DNA from 2 places in the Thioalkalivibrio sp. K90mix genome. Region 2 is predicted to be linked to the other one. Evidence: riboswitches for the same ligand, from Rfam matches in the RefSeq annotation. Region 2 holds a riboswitch; the other holds the start of a gene.
The links. Region 2 has a riboswitch for cobalamin ahead of bluB (5,6-dimethylbenzimidazole synthase). Riboswitches for the same ligand answer to the same signal wherever they lie in the genome.
Positions count from the first base shown of each region.

Region 1: another riboswitch for cobalamin. It lies ahead of TK90_RS04080 (porin); the one in region 2 lies ahead of bluB (5,6-dimethylbenzimidazole synthase).

Region 1 is NC_013889.1:863,942-871,912, reverse strand. It holds tRNA gene TK90_RS04110 (tRNA-Glu) at 1-14, opposite strand, end outside; gene TK90_RS04105 (hypothetical protein) at 35-265, opposite strand; tRNA gene TK90_RS04100 (tRNA-Ala) at 291-366, opposite strand; gene gltX (glutamate--tRNA ligase) at 409-1,815, opposite strand; gene TK90_RS04090 (DUF4399 domain-containing protein) at 1,955-2,398, shown strand; gene TK90_RS04085 (cytochrome-c peroxidase) at 2,467-3,447, opposite strand; cobalamin riboswitch at 3,717-3,951, shown strand; gene TK90_RS04080 (porin) at 4,080-5,195, shown strand; gene TK90_RS04075 (cytochrome c) at 5,217-5,777, shown strand; gene TK90_RS04070 (IS110 family transposase) at 6,058-7,050, shown strand; gene cobM (precorrin-4 C(11)-methyltransferase) at 7,171-7,935, opposite strand; gene TK90_RS04060 (cobalamin biosynthesis protein) at 7,935-7,971, opposite strand, start outside.
Region 2 is NC_013889.1:1,550,101-1,558,071, forward strand. It holds gene TK90_RS07315 (cobyric acid synthase) at 1-195, opposite strand, end outside; gene cobD (threonine-phosphate decarboxylase CobD) at 192-1,151, opposite strand; gene cbiB (adenosylcobinamide-phosphate synthase CbiB) at 1,204-2,106, opposite strand; gene bluB (5,6-dimethylbenzimidazole synthase) at 2,103-2,825, opposite strand; cobalamin riboswitch at 2,921-3,116, opposite strand; gene TK90_RS07335 (cobalamin-binding protein) at 3,262-4,164, shown strand; gene TK90_RS07340 (iron ABC transporter permease) at 4,171-5,142, shown strand; gene TK90_RS07345 (ABC transporter ATP-binding protein) at 5,142-5,996, shown strand; gene TK90_RS07350 (hypothetical protein) at 6,007-6,396, shown strand; gene TK90_RS07355 (pirin family protein) at 6,456-7,304, shown strand; gene glpK (glycerol kinase GlpK) at 7,456-7,971, opposite strand, start outside.

The sequences.
Region 1 (7,971 bases), 690 kb from region 2:
TAGACGATGGGGACGTAGAGGCAACGTCTTGTTGCTAGTTTGGCGGGCCCTGGGGCCGGCCGCTTCTGTGACCTCCGGCGGTCTCACGATAAATGATCGTGGTTACAACACCGGTAAACACCAGAAGAAATCCGATCGGAACCGCCGCAATCAGGGGCTTGGACCAGGTTTGCTCCCCGGTGAACATCAGCCCGAAACCGCCGAACAGTCCAACCACTGCGATCACCAGACCCACCCAGATGGATATAACCCCAAAACGATGCATCGGTGAACTCGCTTACACCCGAATTTGGTGGAGCCAGGCGGGATCGAACCGCCGACCTCCTGCATGCCATGCAGGCGCTCTCCCAGCTGAGCTATGGCCCCGTGTCAGGCGAGCGCGTACTGTAGCCAGCACCCCCTGGAGTGTCAACCCGCTTCCGCCGAAATTTTCTTCAACGCCCGCTCGATTCGAGCCAGTGATCGCTCACGCCCAATCAGCACCAGGGTGTCGTCGATCGGCGGCGATACCGTACTGCCGGTCAGGGCCACACGCAGCGGCTGCGCGACCTTGCCCAGCTTGAGATCCAGCCGCTCGCCGGTGTGCACCACGACCTCGTGCAGCGGCTCCTTCTCCCAGGCACCCAGCGCACTGAAACCGTCATGCAGCGTCTGCAGCACCGGGAGGGCCTCGGCGGTGAGCTGCTTGCGCGCGGCCTTCTCGTCGTAGTCCTCGAACTCGCGGTAGAAGTACACGCTGTTCTCGGCCATCTCGCGCAGGGTGCGCGCTCGCTCACGCTGAGCGATCACCACGTCGCGCATCGCCGGGCCATTGGCCGGATCGATGCCCAGCTGACCCAGGTGCCAGCCGAACTCCAGCGCCACATGATCCGGGTCCAGCGTCTTGATGTAATGCTGGTTCAACCACAACAGCTTGTCCGGGTTGATCGCCGAGGCGGACTGATTCACGTCCTCGATATCGAACAGGCGCACCAGTTCGTCCACCGAGAAGATCTCCTGATCGCCATGCGCCCAGCCCAGACGGACGAGATAGTTCAGCAGTGCCTCTGGCAGGTAGCCCTCGTGGCGGTACTGCATCACCGAAACCGCGCCGTGGCGCTTGGACAGCTTGGCCCCGTCCGGGCCCATGATCATCGGCAGGTGGCCGTAGCGTGGCGGCTCGACACCCAGCGCCTTCAGGATATTGATCTGGCGCGGGGTGTTGTTCAGGTGGTCATCGCCGCGGACCACGTGGGTGATCCCCATGTCCATGTCATCGACCACGACCGTCAGGTTGTAGGTCGGCGAGCCGTCGGAGCGCGCGATGATCAGGTCGTCCAGTTCGCGGTTCTGGAAGGCGACCTTGCCGCGCACCATGTCGTCGACAACCGTCACACCCTCGTCCGGGGTGCGAAAACGGATCACCGGCTCCACCCCCTCGCGCGGTTCGGTGCGGGTGCGGCAGCGTCCGTCGTAGCGTGGCTTTTCCTTGCGCGCCTTCTGCTCCTCGCGCATCGCATCCAGCTCTTCCTTGGTGCAGTAGCAGCGATAGGCGTGGCCCGTCGCCATCAACTGGTCGATCACTTCCTTGTACCGGTCGAAGCGTTCCGTCTGGTAGAACGGCCCGTGATCGTAGGTCAGCCCCAACCAGTTCATGCCCTCGAGGATCGCGTTCACCGACTCCGCGGTACTGCGCTCCAGGTCGGTATCCTCGATACGCAGCACGAACTCACCACCGTGGTGACGCGCATACAGCCAGGAGAACAGCGCGGTGCGGGCACCACCGATATGCAGATAGCCGGTTGGACTGGGGGCAAAACGGGTGCGAAAACTCATGCGGGCTACTCGTCTCGATCGGGAGGTGGAAAACGAAGGCGCATAGGGTAGCAGAACGCCACCGTACTGCCGCGCGGACCGCCGACTATACTCGTAAACGAGCCAACCGACTGCCCGCACGCGGGTCCAAGGAGCACCCATGAACACCACTCTTACTCGGCTCTCCACGCTGCTCGTGCTGACGGGAGGCCTTGCCCTGGTCGGCACCGCCACGGCCGCCGATCGTATTGCACCGCCGGATGGCGCGAAGGTCTATTTCATCAGCCCGCAGGATGGCGAAACGCTCGAAAGCCCGGTGCGGGTCCAGATGGGCCTGCGAGACATGGGTGTCGCCCCGGCCGGTGTAGAGATGGACAACACCGGCCACCACCACCTGCTGGTGAACAAGCCGCTCGACGAGGTGGACCTGGATGTCTCGCTGCCCTTCTCCGACCACAAGCGCCATTTCGGTGGCGGGCAGACCGAGGGCGAGCTGGAACTGGAACCCGGCGAATACACCCTGCAGTTGCTGTTCATGGACTACCGCCACATCAGCTTCGACCCACCAGTTGTTTCCGAGAAGATCACCATCACGGTCGAATAGTCCTGACCACGAAAAAGCCCCCTCCGTCTCCGGAGGGGGCTTGAAACACCCGATCCCAGTGCGGCCAGTTACGGCAGCGCAGGGATGTCGAAGCGCGGCATTTCGCCGGTCAGTGCATGCATGAAGGCCTCGATGTCCGCGACCTCGTCATCGCTGAACTCCATGCCCAGCATCTCCTGCCCCATGATGCGGATCGCTTCGTCCAGCGTGGCGGTCTCGCCGTTGTTCATGTAGGGGTAGGTCAGCGCGACGTTGCGCAGGGTCGGGGTCTTGAAGGCGAACTTGTCGGCCTCGTCGCCCGTGACCAGATAGCGACCCTTGTCCTCCGAGCCCGGCACCTGGATGCGGTGGAAGTTGCTGTCGGTCAATGCCGGGCCGCTGTGGCAAGCCACACAACCGTTGTCGGCGAACAGCTTCATTCCGCGCATCTGCTGCTCGCTCATCGCGCCCTCGTCCCCGGCCAGCCAGCGATCCAGCGGCGAGTTCGGGGTGTTCAGCGTGCGCTGGAAGGTCGCCAGCGCCTTCGCCACGTGGTCGGTGTTGATCACGTTGTCGCCGTCATAGTCGGGATAGGCCGCCTCGAACTTCTCCTGGTACTCGTTGAACTCCTCCAGGCGCGCGATCGCCTCCTCCAGCGGCATCGCCATCTCGATCGCATCCTGGATCGGACCGAGGGCCTGACCCTCCAGATCGTCCTCGCGACCATCCCAGAACTGGGCGGTGAAGAAGCCGGAATTCAGCACGGTCGGGGTATTGCGTTCGCCCACCTGGCCGTCGTGGCCCACCGCGCGCGGGATGCGGTCCGCCCAGCCCAGCGCCGGGTTATGGCAGGTCGCGCAGGAGATCACGCCGGAGCTGGAGATGCGCGGCTCGAAGAAGAGCATCTTGCCCAGCTCGATCTTCTCCTTGGTCATCGAGTTATCCGCCGGGATCGGCGGCAGCGCCGGCAGCGGCTCGAATACGTCGCGGTACTCGGAATAGTCAGTATCGGCCGCGGCCGGGGCCGCCGCCCCGAACGCCAGGGCCGCACAGGCGGCCAGCGCCGTCATGCGGAATCCGGAAAGCGTTTTCATACAGGTCTCCCTTGAGTAACAGATGAGTAACAGACATCTGAGAAGCGGATATCGGCGCGAACCGAAATAGACTCGGTCCAAACCACTTAAAACCCACCCTACAGACGCGGAAACCTGGTCGCGATCAAAATCCGCCCCGGAGATGATCTGCATCAATTATCAGCCTCCAGGGGAGCCGGGTTCGCCCCCACTACACCGTTTCCCGGGATACCCGGACAAACTTGACCCCCTCTTTTCCCTCCATTACGGTTCGCCCCTCTCTAGGTGCCCCGGCGCTCAGCCGCCGGGGATAATCGGGAAGCCGGTGCGCGAATCGACATTCGCAAGGCCGGCACTGCCCCCGCAACGGTAGGCGGAGACGGGCGGATCCAATGCCACTGCGGCGCATCCCCGGGATGCCCGCGGGAAGGCGATCCGCCCTGGATGCATCGCGCATCCACTTCGCGAGTCCGGAGACCGGCCTGGACGACACCCGACGCCGCGGTGGGCGGCCGAGCGGGCCAGACCGGCGTGCTCGCATCGCCCGGCCTCCCCTGCTCCCTGTCCAGCTTCCGGCGTCGTTTCATCCACGGCGTGCGGGGTCGCGCGTCCAAGGGAGCAACCCAACAATGAACCATACCCATCTCCGACCGGGACAGCATGCCGTCCCGGCCCTGGCCACCCTGTGCCTGATGACGGCCGCGGGCATCGCGCCGGCACAAGCCGGCTTCGAATTCGGCGACGCGGAAGACGGCCTGCAGGTCACCCTGGATCCGCTGATCCAGGGCCGCTACAGCTACGAACGAGACCCGGATGGCTCCAGCAGCGAATTCGACTTCCGTCGTGCCTGGCTGGACACCTCGGGCACCCTGTTCCACCCCGATCTGAGCTTCCGCCTGCAGCCGGATTTCAGCAGCGGCGAGCTGTCCATGCGCGACATCTGGTTGCAGTACGCACTGGGTGAACACCTGGGCCTGCGGGCTGGCCAGTTTACGGTCCCCTTCGGCCTGTCGCGGGATATCGGCGGACCCAACCGCCTGTTCACCGAACTGAGCATCGCCGGCAACCAGTTCGAGGTTCCGGCCGGCCGCGACACCGGTATCGCCCTGCTGGGCGGCGCCGGCGACAACCGGGCATGGGCCATCGGCGTGTTTGACGGTCGCGGGCGTCTGGATCAGCGCGACGATCGCCCCTCCACATCCGGCCACCTGTTCAGTGCGCGCGGCGCGTGGGCCCCGGTCGGCGCAGTCCCACGTGACAACACCACGTTAGGCCAGGCCGTGGAGCGCACCGTCGCCCTGGGCGCCGGCGTACAGGCCGCCAGCCGCAACCACCTGCGCGACTGGAGCCGCGGCATCGAAGACACGGTGGCCAACCAACGCGCCGACTGGATCACCGCCACCGCCGACGCGGTGGTCAAGTTCGCCCATACCTCGCTGTCGCTGGCGGCCTTCCGCCGCGATGTCTCCCCCGACCGCACCGCGAGCTACCACGACCTGGGGGCCGAACTGGAACTGGCGCAGTCGCTGCCGGTGGAGGGACTGGAGTTCGCCGCGCGCCACGCCGTATTGCGCCACGACGCAGGCGACGATCTTGGCACTGACGAGCGCTGGCAGCGTGAATGGGGTGCCGGCCTCAACTGGTATCACCGTGGCCAGCGGCACAAGACCCAACTGATGTGGCTGGACCGCGACACCGACACCTCGGACTGGGAGCTGCACCTGCAGCACCAGTTCCGCTTCTGAGAAATGACCGGGAGAATCGACATGAACTGGATGCAACCGATCCACCACCCGTTGAGAACCACCCTCTTTGCGATCCTGTTGCTGGCTGCCACCGGCAGCCCGGCCACCGCGGAGGTCACTGTCACAATGCCGGGCCCCTGGGGCGACTATGACGAGACCCTGGACGATCCGGCCAAAGTGGATGCGACCGAGGCCTTCCAGCGCTTCCGTCAGCAGAGCATGCAGGGCACCTCGGCCACCTACCGCAGCATCGAGCAGATCCTGCGTTATGACGCACCATTCGCCGAACGTCTGCCCGGTCTGGCCGAGGAACTGGCGCGCCGCGCCGACGACATCGAAACCTGGTTCGCACGCGAGACACCAGCGCGGGACGGCGAACCCGGGGCCCTGCCCGCGGCCTGGGAGGACCCGGAGTTCTCCGAGTACAAGGCAGCCTACCGCGAGGCCGCCGAACGACTGCAGCGCAAGGTGGAGTCGGCCGACGACCTGGAGAACGAAGACTTCCAGCTTCGCGCCACCGAGGCCCTGAACGGCGTGCGCCACCATTGTCTGGCCTGCCACGACAACTACCGCCGCCGCTAAACCGGCCGGGAACCAAGGGGCCGCCGCATGGCGGCCCCTTGCCATGACCCTGATCGGGAAGAAACCGCCTTCGCCTGCAAGCAGACTCCTTGTGTCTTGCGGTTCACGGATCGCTACCATGAACCGTATTGGGCTCGGGTAACCCGTCAGGCTCCTGAGGTCACGAACCTGTTCTGTAGATTGGCCCCCGAGTCCTTTCTCATCTCGAAGTTTGAACGGTATCCAAGACCCCCCTCCGTGACGGACGGGTGAGGCTGTACGGACAAGGCGAGAGGACGAGATGGCTCATATTGGCGTTGATGTTAGCAAGAACAAGCTCGACTGCATGTGGGTCCGGGATCTGGAGGCGGGCAAGGTGAAGCCCAAGGTGTTCCCGAACCGCCAAGACCAGTACCGGGAGCTGCTGCACTGGCTCGAGCGCAACACCGGCGAGACCCCCGAGGGGCTCCATGTGTATCTGGAGGCCACCGGCATCTACCACGAGCCGCTGGCGTACTGGCTTCATGATCAGGGGGTGCAGGTCCACGTGCTGAACCCGGCCCAGGTGCGTTCGCATGCCAAGGGCATGGGGGTGCGCAACAAGACCGACCGCAAGGACAGCATGATGCTGGCCCGCTACGGCATCGAACGCGCACCACGACGCTGGCAGCCCGAACCGCCGGAGGTGCGGGAACTCAAGCGCCTGCTCAGCCGCCTGGAGGCTCTGGAACAGGATATGCGGCGCGAAGAGAACCGCCTGGAGAAGGCGCGTTTCAGTGAGGACACCCTCGCTCAGGCGTCGATCGACAACGTCCTGCAGGCCCTGCGTGAGGAACACCGTCGGCTCCAGCAGCAGATCGACGATCACTTCGACGCCCATCACCACCTGAAGCGGGATCGGACCTTGCTGGAGAGCATCCCCGGCATCGGCCGCGTGCTGTCGGCCTCGATGACCGCAGCGCTGCGCAGCCGCGCGTTCACGAGCGCTCGACAAGCGGCGGCGTTCCATGGGCTGGCACCGGTCCTGGAAGAATCGGGGACCACGGTCCGGCGGCCCTCGCGGTTGGCGAAGATCGGTTCCAGCCGACTGCGCAAGGCGCTCTACATGGCGGCGGTGGTGGCGACCCGGTACAACCCGGACGTGCGACACCAGCATCAACGTCTGCTGACACGCGGCAAGGCCAAGATGTCGGCGATCGGGGCGGCTATGCGCAAACTCCTGCACATCGCCTTCGGTGTGCTCAAATCCCAAACCCCGTATCAAGCCCGCCATGAAACCCCTTGCACCCCGTAGGGCAAGACGGTATCTACAGGTTCCTGGCGATGTGGGAGCCTGCTTGCAGGCGAAAAGCCCCGTGTCCCACAACACCCACCGGCGTTATCCCTGCCTGCGGAAGATCAGGGGCGCCACCGCTTAGTCCCCGTCCATGCCGCGGTAACGGCGCACGTGCGACGGGTCGTACAGCGCACTGTCGCGAAAATCCCCCGGGTCCAGCGCCGGCCCCACCAGGATCAGCGCCGAGCGCCGCGTGGTCAGGGCCTGCGCCCGTTCCGCGATAGTCCCCAGCGAACCGCGCACCACGGTCTCGTCCGGCCAGCTGGCGCGAAACACGATCGCCACCGGGCAATCGCAGCCATAGTGCGGCCGCAGGTCTTCGACCACGGTCTCGATATTGTGCAGCGACAGGTGGATCGCCAGGGTCGCCCCGGTGGCGGCAAAGCTCGCCAGCCGTTCGCGCTCCGGCATGGAGGACGCCCGCCCCGGCGTGCGCGTCAGCACCAACGACTGCGCCACCTCCGGCACCGTCAGTTCCCGCCCCAGGGTCGCCGCGGCGGCAGAGAACGCCGGCACTCCAGGCGTGATGCTGTAGTCGATCCCGGCCGCCTCCAGCCGGCGGATCTGCTCGCCCAGCGCGCTGTAGACCGAAAGATCGCCGGAGTGCAGGCGCGCCACGTCCTGGCCCGCCGCGTGGGCGCGTTCGATCTCCTCCATGATCGCGTCCAGCGTCAGTGGCGCGGTGTTGACCACGCGCGCCCCCTCCGGGGCATGTTCCAGCACCACCTCCGGCACCAGCGAACCGGCATACAGGCATACCGGGCAGGCCGCGATACGATCGCGCCCGCGCAAAGTCAGCAGATCGGCCGCACCGGGCCCCGCTCCGACAAAATGAACCGTCATCAAAACTCCTCGAAATTCCCGTCTGTCCCGTTCACC
Region 2 (7,971 bases):
GGCGGCCTGCAGGGCCTGGGCGCGCCCGATCTCGCCGCCGTCCAGGGTGACCGCGCTGTTCAGCGCCATGTTCTGCGGCTTGAACGGCACCACCGACAGCCCGCGGCGATGCAGCACCCGCGCCAGCCCGGCCACCAGCACGCTCTTGCCGGCATCCGAGGTGGTCCCCTGCACCATGAGCGTTGTACCGTTCATGCCTGCTGCAGCTCCGTTTCCAGCCGCTGCCAATCGGCCTCACGCCCCGGCAGGCCAAAACGCAGGCTGGCCGGACGGTCGAAACGACGCACGAGGATGCCCTGACGCGCCAGCGCATCCTGAATCGCCTGCGCATGGTCGGTCCGGCACCACTGGAACAGCGGCGTCCCGCCCGCCGGCGGCAAGCCGGCATCCCGCAGCAGCGTCTCGAGCCGGCGCCCTGCCTCCTGCAGTTGCCCGCGCGTCTGTGCCTGCCACGCCCGGTCTTCCAGCGCCTGCTGCGCCACCCACCGCGCGGGACCGGGCACGCTCCACGGTCCCAGCAACTCGGCGATGCGCCGCAGCCAGCCGTCCGGGGCCAGAACGAAGCCGACCCGCGCACCGGCCAGGCCGAAGAACTTGCCCAGCGAACGCAACGCGAACAGGCCCTCGCGCGGCGTATGTCCAGCCAGACTCTGCTGGGGCGTGGTGTCCATAAAAGCCTCGTCGACCACCAGCCAGCCACCCCGCTCGGCGAGCCTACGGTGCCAGTCGAGCAGCGTCTCGGGAGCAAAATACGCGGCGGTGGGGTTGTTTGGATTGACCAGCACCAGTACGTCCAGCGTGGACGCGGCCCCGGCGAGTTCGCCCTCCCTCACCGCGACCACTTCGTGTCCAGCCGCCCGCCAGGCACGGGCGTGCTCGTTGTAGCTCGGCTCCAGTACCCCGACACGGGCAGGCCCCGCTCGCAGCCGGGGCAGCGCCTGAATCGCCGCCTGGGAACCGGCGACCGGCAGTAACGATGCAGCGCCGTAGTACGCCCGGGCGGCGGCCTCCAGCCCGTCCTCGTCCTCCGGGAGGCGCTGCCAGGCCTCGGCGGGCACCGGTCCGACGGGATAACCCTGCGGGTTGATCCCCGTGGACAGGTCCAGCCACTGCGCCTCGGGGATCCCGTAATGCGCCGCCGCCGCACGCACACCGCCCCCGTGGACCTGCTTCAGCGGCCCGCTCGCGGATTCGGTTGTGGCGTTAGACGAATACAAGAATCAGTACTCCTGTGGCGATGGCCACCAGCCAGATCGCCAGCGCGTGATCGACCAACCGCAGTGCGGCATCGATGGCACCCGGGCCCGGGGCGGCGCCGGCACCGAGGACCGGCCGATCCTCGGTACCCCCGGCATAGTGCGCCGGACCGCCCAGCGTCACCCCCAGCGCCCCTGCCCCGGCGGCCATCACCGGTCCCGCGTTCGGGCTCTTCCAGCGTCTGCCCTGGTCGCGCCAGCAGCGCAGCGCCGTCCGCGTCTGTCCGGCCAGCGCATAGGCCAGGCTGGTCAGGCGTGCCGGGACCCAGTTGAGGATATCGTCCAGCCGCGCCGCGACCCGCCCGAAGCGTGCATGGCGCGGCGTGCGGTAGCCCCACATCGCATCCAGCGTGTTCACCAGACGGTAGACCACGACACCCGCCGCACCCGCGACCAGGAACCAGAATACCGTCGCGAACACCGCGTCGTTGCCGTTCTCCAGCACCGACTCCGCCGTGGCCGCACGAACACCGGACGCGTCCAGCTCCGAAGTATCGCGGCTGACCAGCATGCCCACTGCCTGTCGGGCGCCAGGAAGGTCCCCGGCCTGCAGGGCATCAATCACGCGACGGGCGTGCTCCTCCAGCCCGCGCCCGCCGAGCGCCAGCCACAGCACGGCCAGCTCCACCAGCCAGCCGCCCGGGAGGCGGCTCAGCCACCAGGCCGCCAGCCCGAAGGGCACGACCAGCACCAGCACCCAGAAGCCGCCGCGCCAGACCGAATCCGCGTGGCCGAGCCGCTCCGCCCCGGCCGCCAGCATCCCGAATCCTGCCAGCGGATGGCCTCGCCGCGGGTCCCCCAGCAGCCGATCCAGTACCAGAGCGGCGACCAGCAGTGCGAAGGTGGTCATGCGCGGCGTCGAGCCGCGCGCGGCGCATCCGCACTCGAGTCCCGTTGTTGTTCCCAGCGATTCTCGAACACCAGCTCGTCCAGCGGCCGCCGCTGATCCCAGCCCTCGGTTTCCAGCATGGGCCGCTCGTAGAACGCATCCACATGGCCCAGGCAGAGGATCGCGATCGGCCAGGCCCCTTCCGGCATACCCAGTTCGCGCGCCAGCCAGTCCGGGTCGAACAGGGATACCCAGCCCATGCCCAGGCCTTCGGCCCGCGCCGCCAGCCACAGGTTCTGGATCGCACAGGCTGCGGAGCACAGATCCATCTCCGGCATCGTGCGCCGACCCAGCACGTAGCGCTCGCGCCCGTCGGTCAGGGCCACCACGAGCAGCTCGCCGGCATCGCGGATACCCTCGAGCTTCAGCCGGTGCACCTCCGCGGCTCGCTCGCCACAGGCCTCGGCCGTGCGCGACTGTTCGGCCGCCACATGGCCATGCAGCGCGTCGCGCAGCCGCAGGTCCGTCACCCGCAGAAAGCGCCAGGGCTGCATGTAGCCCACACTGGGCGCCTGATGTGCGGCCTCCAGTAGCCGCCGCAACGTATCGGCATCCACCGGGTCCGGGCGGAAATGGCGCATGTCCCGGCGCTCGCCGATCACGCGATACACCGCGGCACGCTCCGCCGAGGCGAACGCGTTCGGATTCTCTTCTGACTGGTTGGGAGTTGGGGCCGTCATGAGGTTCCGTCGAGGCGACGGCACGGCGAAGACACGAAGGAACAGGCATCAAGCCAGCACGCCTGCGCCCTCGACCGTTGCCCGCCGCACGGTCGCAGGATGAATCACCGCCAGGCCGGTCTCCGGGCTTGCGAGCGTCGGACGATGCCGATCGGCAGACGCCTTCCCAGGTGCAGGACCCAGTGGCCAGTCTGCTTCGCCGCTCGCTTACCGTTGCGGGGGCAGCGCCGGACTTGCACCGGCTTCCCGTTTCACCTGCGCACTGCAGGCACCTGGCGAAAGCGAGACATGATACGCGCTCGGGCCACCCGCGACCAATTTGGGCACCAAACCATCTGGCCCTTGCTGCTATGATGAAGCGCTTTCGCTACCCGTTCGGCGCCCCGAAATACGGTATTTTCTACATTACAAACAATACACAACCATCGGATTTTTAATGATTTTAATCGCCATAAAACGCCAGTTGACGCTCCTTGTCACGATACTCCTGTGCGCGGCACCGGCACTGGCCGAGCCGGTCACGGTGACCGACGACGACGATCGCGAGGTCACGCTCGACCGGCCCGCCGAACGCATCGTCAGCCTGGCCCCGCACATCACCGAAGTCCTCTTCGCCGTCGGTGCCGGAGACAAGCTGGTGGGCGTCACCCAGCACAGCGATTTTCCACCGGAGGCGGAGATGATCCCGCGAGTCGGCGGCTACAGCCGCATCGATCTGGAACGCGTGGTCGAAATGGACCCGGACCTGGTGGTCGCCTGGCGCAGTGGCAATTCCAGCTCGCAGATCGAGCGCCTGCGCGATCTGGGACTGAATGTCTATGTCTCGGAACCGCGCAGTTTCGAAGGGGTGGCCTCCAGCATGCGTCGCATGGCCCAGCTCGCGGGTACCGAGGAACACGGCGAAGAGGCGGTGCAGGCCTTTCTCGACGAGATCGAGACGCTACGGCTCGACTATGCCGACCGCGACCCGGTCCCGCTGTTCTACCAGGTCTGGGAGCAGCCCCTGATGACGGTCAACGACGAACACCTGATCAGCGAGGCCATCCGCCTGTGCGGGGGCGACAACGTGTTCGGCCACCTGGACCGCCTGGTACCGCGCATGGATCGCGAGGCCGTGATCGACGCCGACCCGGAGGTGATCATTGGCGGCGGCATGGGCGAGGACCGGCCGGACTGGGTGATTGCCTGGGAACAATGGGAGGACATGACCGCGGTGCAGCGCGACAACCTGTTCTTCATCCCGCCGTCGCTCCTCCAGCGTCACACTCCGCGGATTGCCGAAGGAACCCGGCTCATGTGCGAGGAACTCGAACGCGCCCGCCAGCGCCGGACGGACTGATCCTCCGTGACCCGCTCCTTCCTCCTCGCCACGGGGGTCCTGCTCCCGGCGTCACTGCTCGCGATCCTGGTCGCCCTGGCCTACGGCAGTGTCGCCATCCCCCTCGGCGACCTGCTCGCGGTGCTTCAGGGCGAAGGCAGCCGCCTGCACAGCACGCTGGTGCTGGAACTGCGCCTTCCGCGCGCCCTGGCCGCGTTCGCCGCCGGCGGGCTGCTGGGCGTCGCCGGCGCTCTGATGCAGGTGTTGCTGCGCAACCCGCTGGCCGACCCCTATGTGCTGGGTCTCTCCGGCGGGGCTTCCGTGGGCGCCCTGCTGGCCATGCTCGCGGGCCTGTCGATGTTCTCGGTCTCGGTCGCCGCATTCGCGGGTGCGCTGCTGTCGACGGTGATCGTCTTCGGCCTCGCGCACGGCACCGGCAGCTGGACCCCGACCCGGTTGCTGCTGACCGGAGTGGTCGTAGCGGCCGGCTGGGGCGCCGTCATCAGCTTCCTCTTAGCCGTAAGCCCGACCGCGGAGCTGCCCGGAATGCTGTACTGGCTGATGGGCGATGTCTCTCACGCCCGCAACCCGTACCCCGCCTGGGGCGTGCTGGTACTGGTGGTGCTGCTGGCACTGCCCCTGGGACGGACCCTGAACGTCCTGGCGCGCGGCCCGATGCAGGCGGCCGCGCTGGGCGTGGCCGTGCGTCCGGTGGAGTGGACGATTTACGTCGCTGCGGCACTGATCACAGCCACGGCGGTCATGCAGGTCGGCGCGGTGGGCTTTGTCGGGCTGATCGTGCCGCACATGCTCCGACTGGTCTTCGGCAACGACCAGCGTGTGATCCTGCCGGCCTCGGCGCTGGGCGGCGGCATTCTGCTGACGCTGGCCGACACCCTCGCCCGCACGATGATCGCCCCGGAGCAGTTGCCCGTCGGCGTAATCACCGCGATGCTGGGGGTTCCCGTGTTCCTGTTCCTGCTGTACCGGAGCCGCTGATGCCTCCGCACACTGCCCATCCCCAACGCCACGGCGATCCCCATGCGCCCGGTGCAGAGAGCGTGCACGAGGCGCCCGGACCGGACACCCTGCTGGCGACCCACGATCTGGTCATCGACATCCCGGAACGCGCCAGCGGCACGCCCCTGGACCTGACCATCAACCCGGGACAGTGCTGGGGCATCCTCGGCCCGAATGGCGCGGGCAAGAGCACCCTGCTGCATACCCTGGCCGGGCTGCGCGACGCCCGCACCGGAGAGATCCATGTGCAAGGCCGCCCGCTCCCCGACTACTCCCGTGCCCGCCTGGCGCGCGAACTGGGTCTGGTGTTCCAGAAGCACCACGACGGGTTCCCCGCAACGGTACTGGAGACCGCCTTGATCGGCCGCCACCCTTACCTGCGACCCTGGGACATCGAGACCGCCGAGGACTACGCCCAGGCCCGCGCCGCACTGGCCCGGATGGACCTGGCCGCGCTGGAACACCGCCTGGTGGACACCCTGTCCGGCGGCGAGCGCCAGCGCCTGGCCATCGCCACCGTGCTCACCCAGAACCCGCGGCTCCTGCTGCTGGACGAGCCCACCAGCCAGCTGGATCTGCACCACCAGGTCGCGGTGCTGGACCACATCCGCGGCATCGCCCGGGGCGACCGCGCCGCGATCCTGGTGCTGCACGACGTGAACCTGGCGGTACGCTACTGCGATCACCTGCTGCTGATGTTCCCCGACGGCAAGGCCTGCTGGGGCCCCACACGAACGATGCTGGTACCGTCCGCGCTGGAACGGCTGTACAACCAGCCCCTGAGCGTAGGCGAGATCGACGGCCAGCCGGTATTCCTGCCCACAATCCCGTAAGGCGACCCTCATGGAGTTCTTCCGCACCCTGCCCCTGCGGGCTAGCACCGATTCCCTGCAGGCCAAGCTGACCGTGCCGGCCCTTCCCCGGCTTTGCCCCGCCATCGACACGCTTGTTGAAGAGGCCGGGCCGGATGCCGGGGTCGTCTACTGCCTGTGGGGCGAGTTTCGTGTCCGGCGCGAGTGCATCAATGGCGGGGTACGCTTCAGCCTGCCGGGCTGCCCGAACGCACTCGCCTGGACCCTGACGACCGGGCATCCGCCGACCCCGGAGGCGGTCATGCTGCACCTGACCATCAACCGCCAGGAACACGACCCGGATTTCGTCGAGAGCCTAGAATTCTTTGCCGATAGCTGGCTGGAGCTGACATCGCTGCAGCCGCCCCATGACGGGCCCTGAATGCAATTTTCTTTTGCTTTCATGGTCGGTATGGTTGCAGGGTTGCCCAAGGAGATGTCATGACCCCCACACCGCCGGACAGCGTACGCACAGCCCACCCGACCCAGGACGGCGCGGGTGTGAAGATTCGCCGCATCCATGACTTTGGCGGCGGCCTGGACCCCTTCCTGATGCTCGACGAGCTGAAGGCCAGTGCGAAGGAGGACTACGTCGGCGGATTCCCGTCCCACCCGCATCGCGGCTTCGAGACGCTGACCTACCTCGTCCATGGCGGCCTGACCCACGAGGATTCAATGGGCAATCAGGGTCGCGTGGAGGCCGGCGAGGCCCAGTGGATGAGTGCGGGGCGCGGGGTCATCCACTCCGAGATGCCCCTGCTGGACTCAGACGGGCTGCACGGCTTCCAGCTCTGGGTGAACCTGCCGGCACGGCGCAAGATGGACCCGCCGCGCTACCGCGACGTGCGCGCCGACGCGATGCGCCACCTGCCGGAAGACGACGGCCCGCTGCACTTCAAGGCGATTGCCGGGTCCTGGCAGACCAGCGCCGGGGATACCGAAGGCCCACTGGAGCAGATCGGCGAAGGCGCGGCGATGGCGGATCTGAGCCTTCCGGCCGGCTACCGCCTGTCGCTGGCCGTCCAGCTGGATGACCGGGTGCTCGCCTATGTCTATGACGGCGAGCTCACCGGGCTGAAGACGGGCCAGCTAGGCACCTGGAGCGGACAGACGCAGATCCACCTGATCGCCCAGCAGGATGCGCGGGTGCTGCTGTTCAAGGGCCGCCCGCTGGCCGAACCGATCGCCCACTACGGCCCGTTCGTGATGAACACTCCCGACGAGATCGAGCAGGCGATCAGCGACTACCAGTCCGGCCAGCTCGCGGCCGAGCCGGCCAGTATCGACTGATCCGGCCGGGGCTTCGCGGGCAGGCCCGCTCCCACAGTGATCGAGTGAGCGCTGCCTGTCGAAGCCATCGCCCCCTGTAGGAGCCGCCTTGGCGGCGAAGCCCCTGCCCACGCCGGCCAGCTCCCCGGACCACCCGTTCATCAGTGTTTCCCTAGTCGCTCGCCTCGTTGTCGTCCTCGCGCGCCCAGCCCATCGTGCGCTTTACGGCCTTTTTCCAGCCTCGGTAATAGCGATCGCGGGTGGCCGCATCCATCTGCGGTTCGAATACGCGGTCCAGCTGGCTCTTTTGCTCCAGTTCGTCGCGCGTCCAGAAACCCACGGCCAGTCCCGCCAGATAAGCGGCCCCCAGCGCGGTGGACTCCGTAACCACCGGGCGCTCGACATTGACCCCGAGCATGTCCGCCTGGAACTGCATCATCACGTTGTTGGCGACCGCACCGCCGTCGACGCGCAGCCCTTTCAGCGCGATGCCAGAGTCCTGCTCCATCGCGTCGATCACGTCCTTCGTCTGGTAGGCCAGCGAGTCCAGCGTGGCGCGGGTGATGTGTTCCTTGCGCGTACCGCGCGTCAGCCCGAAAATCGCCCCGCGGGCATACATATCCCAGTACGGCGCCCCCAGCCCCGCGAATGCCGGGACGACATAAACGCCGTCGGAATCTTCCACCTT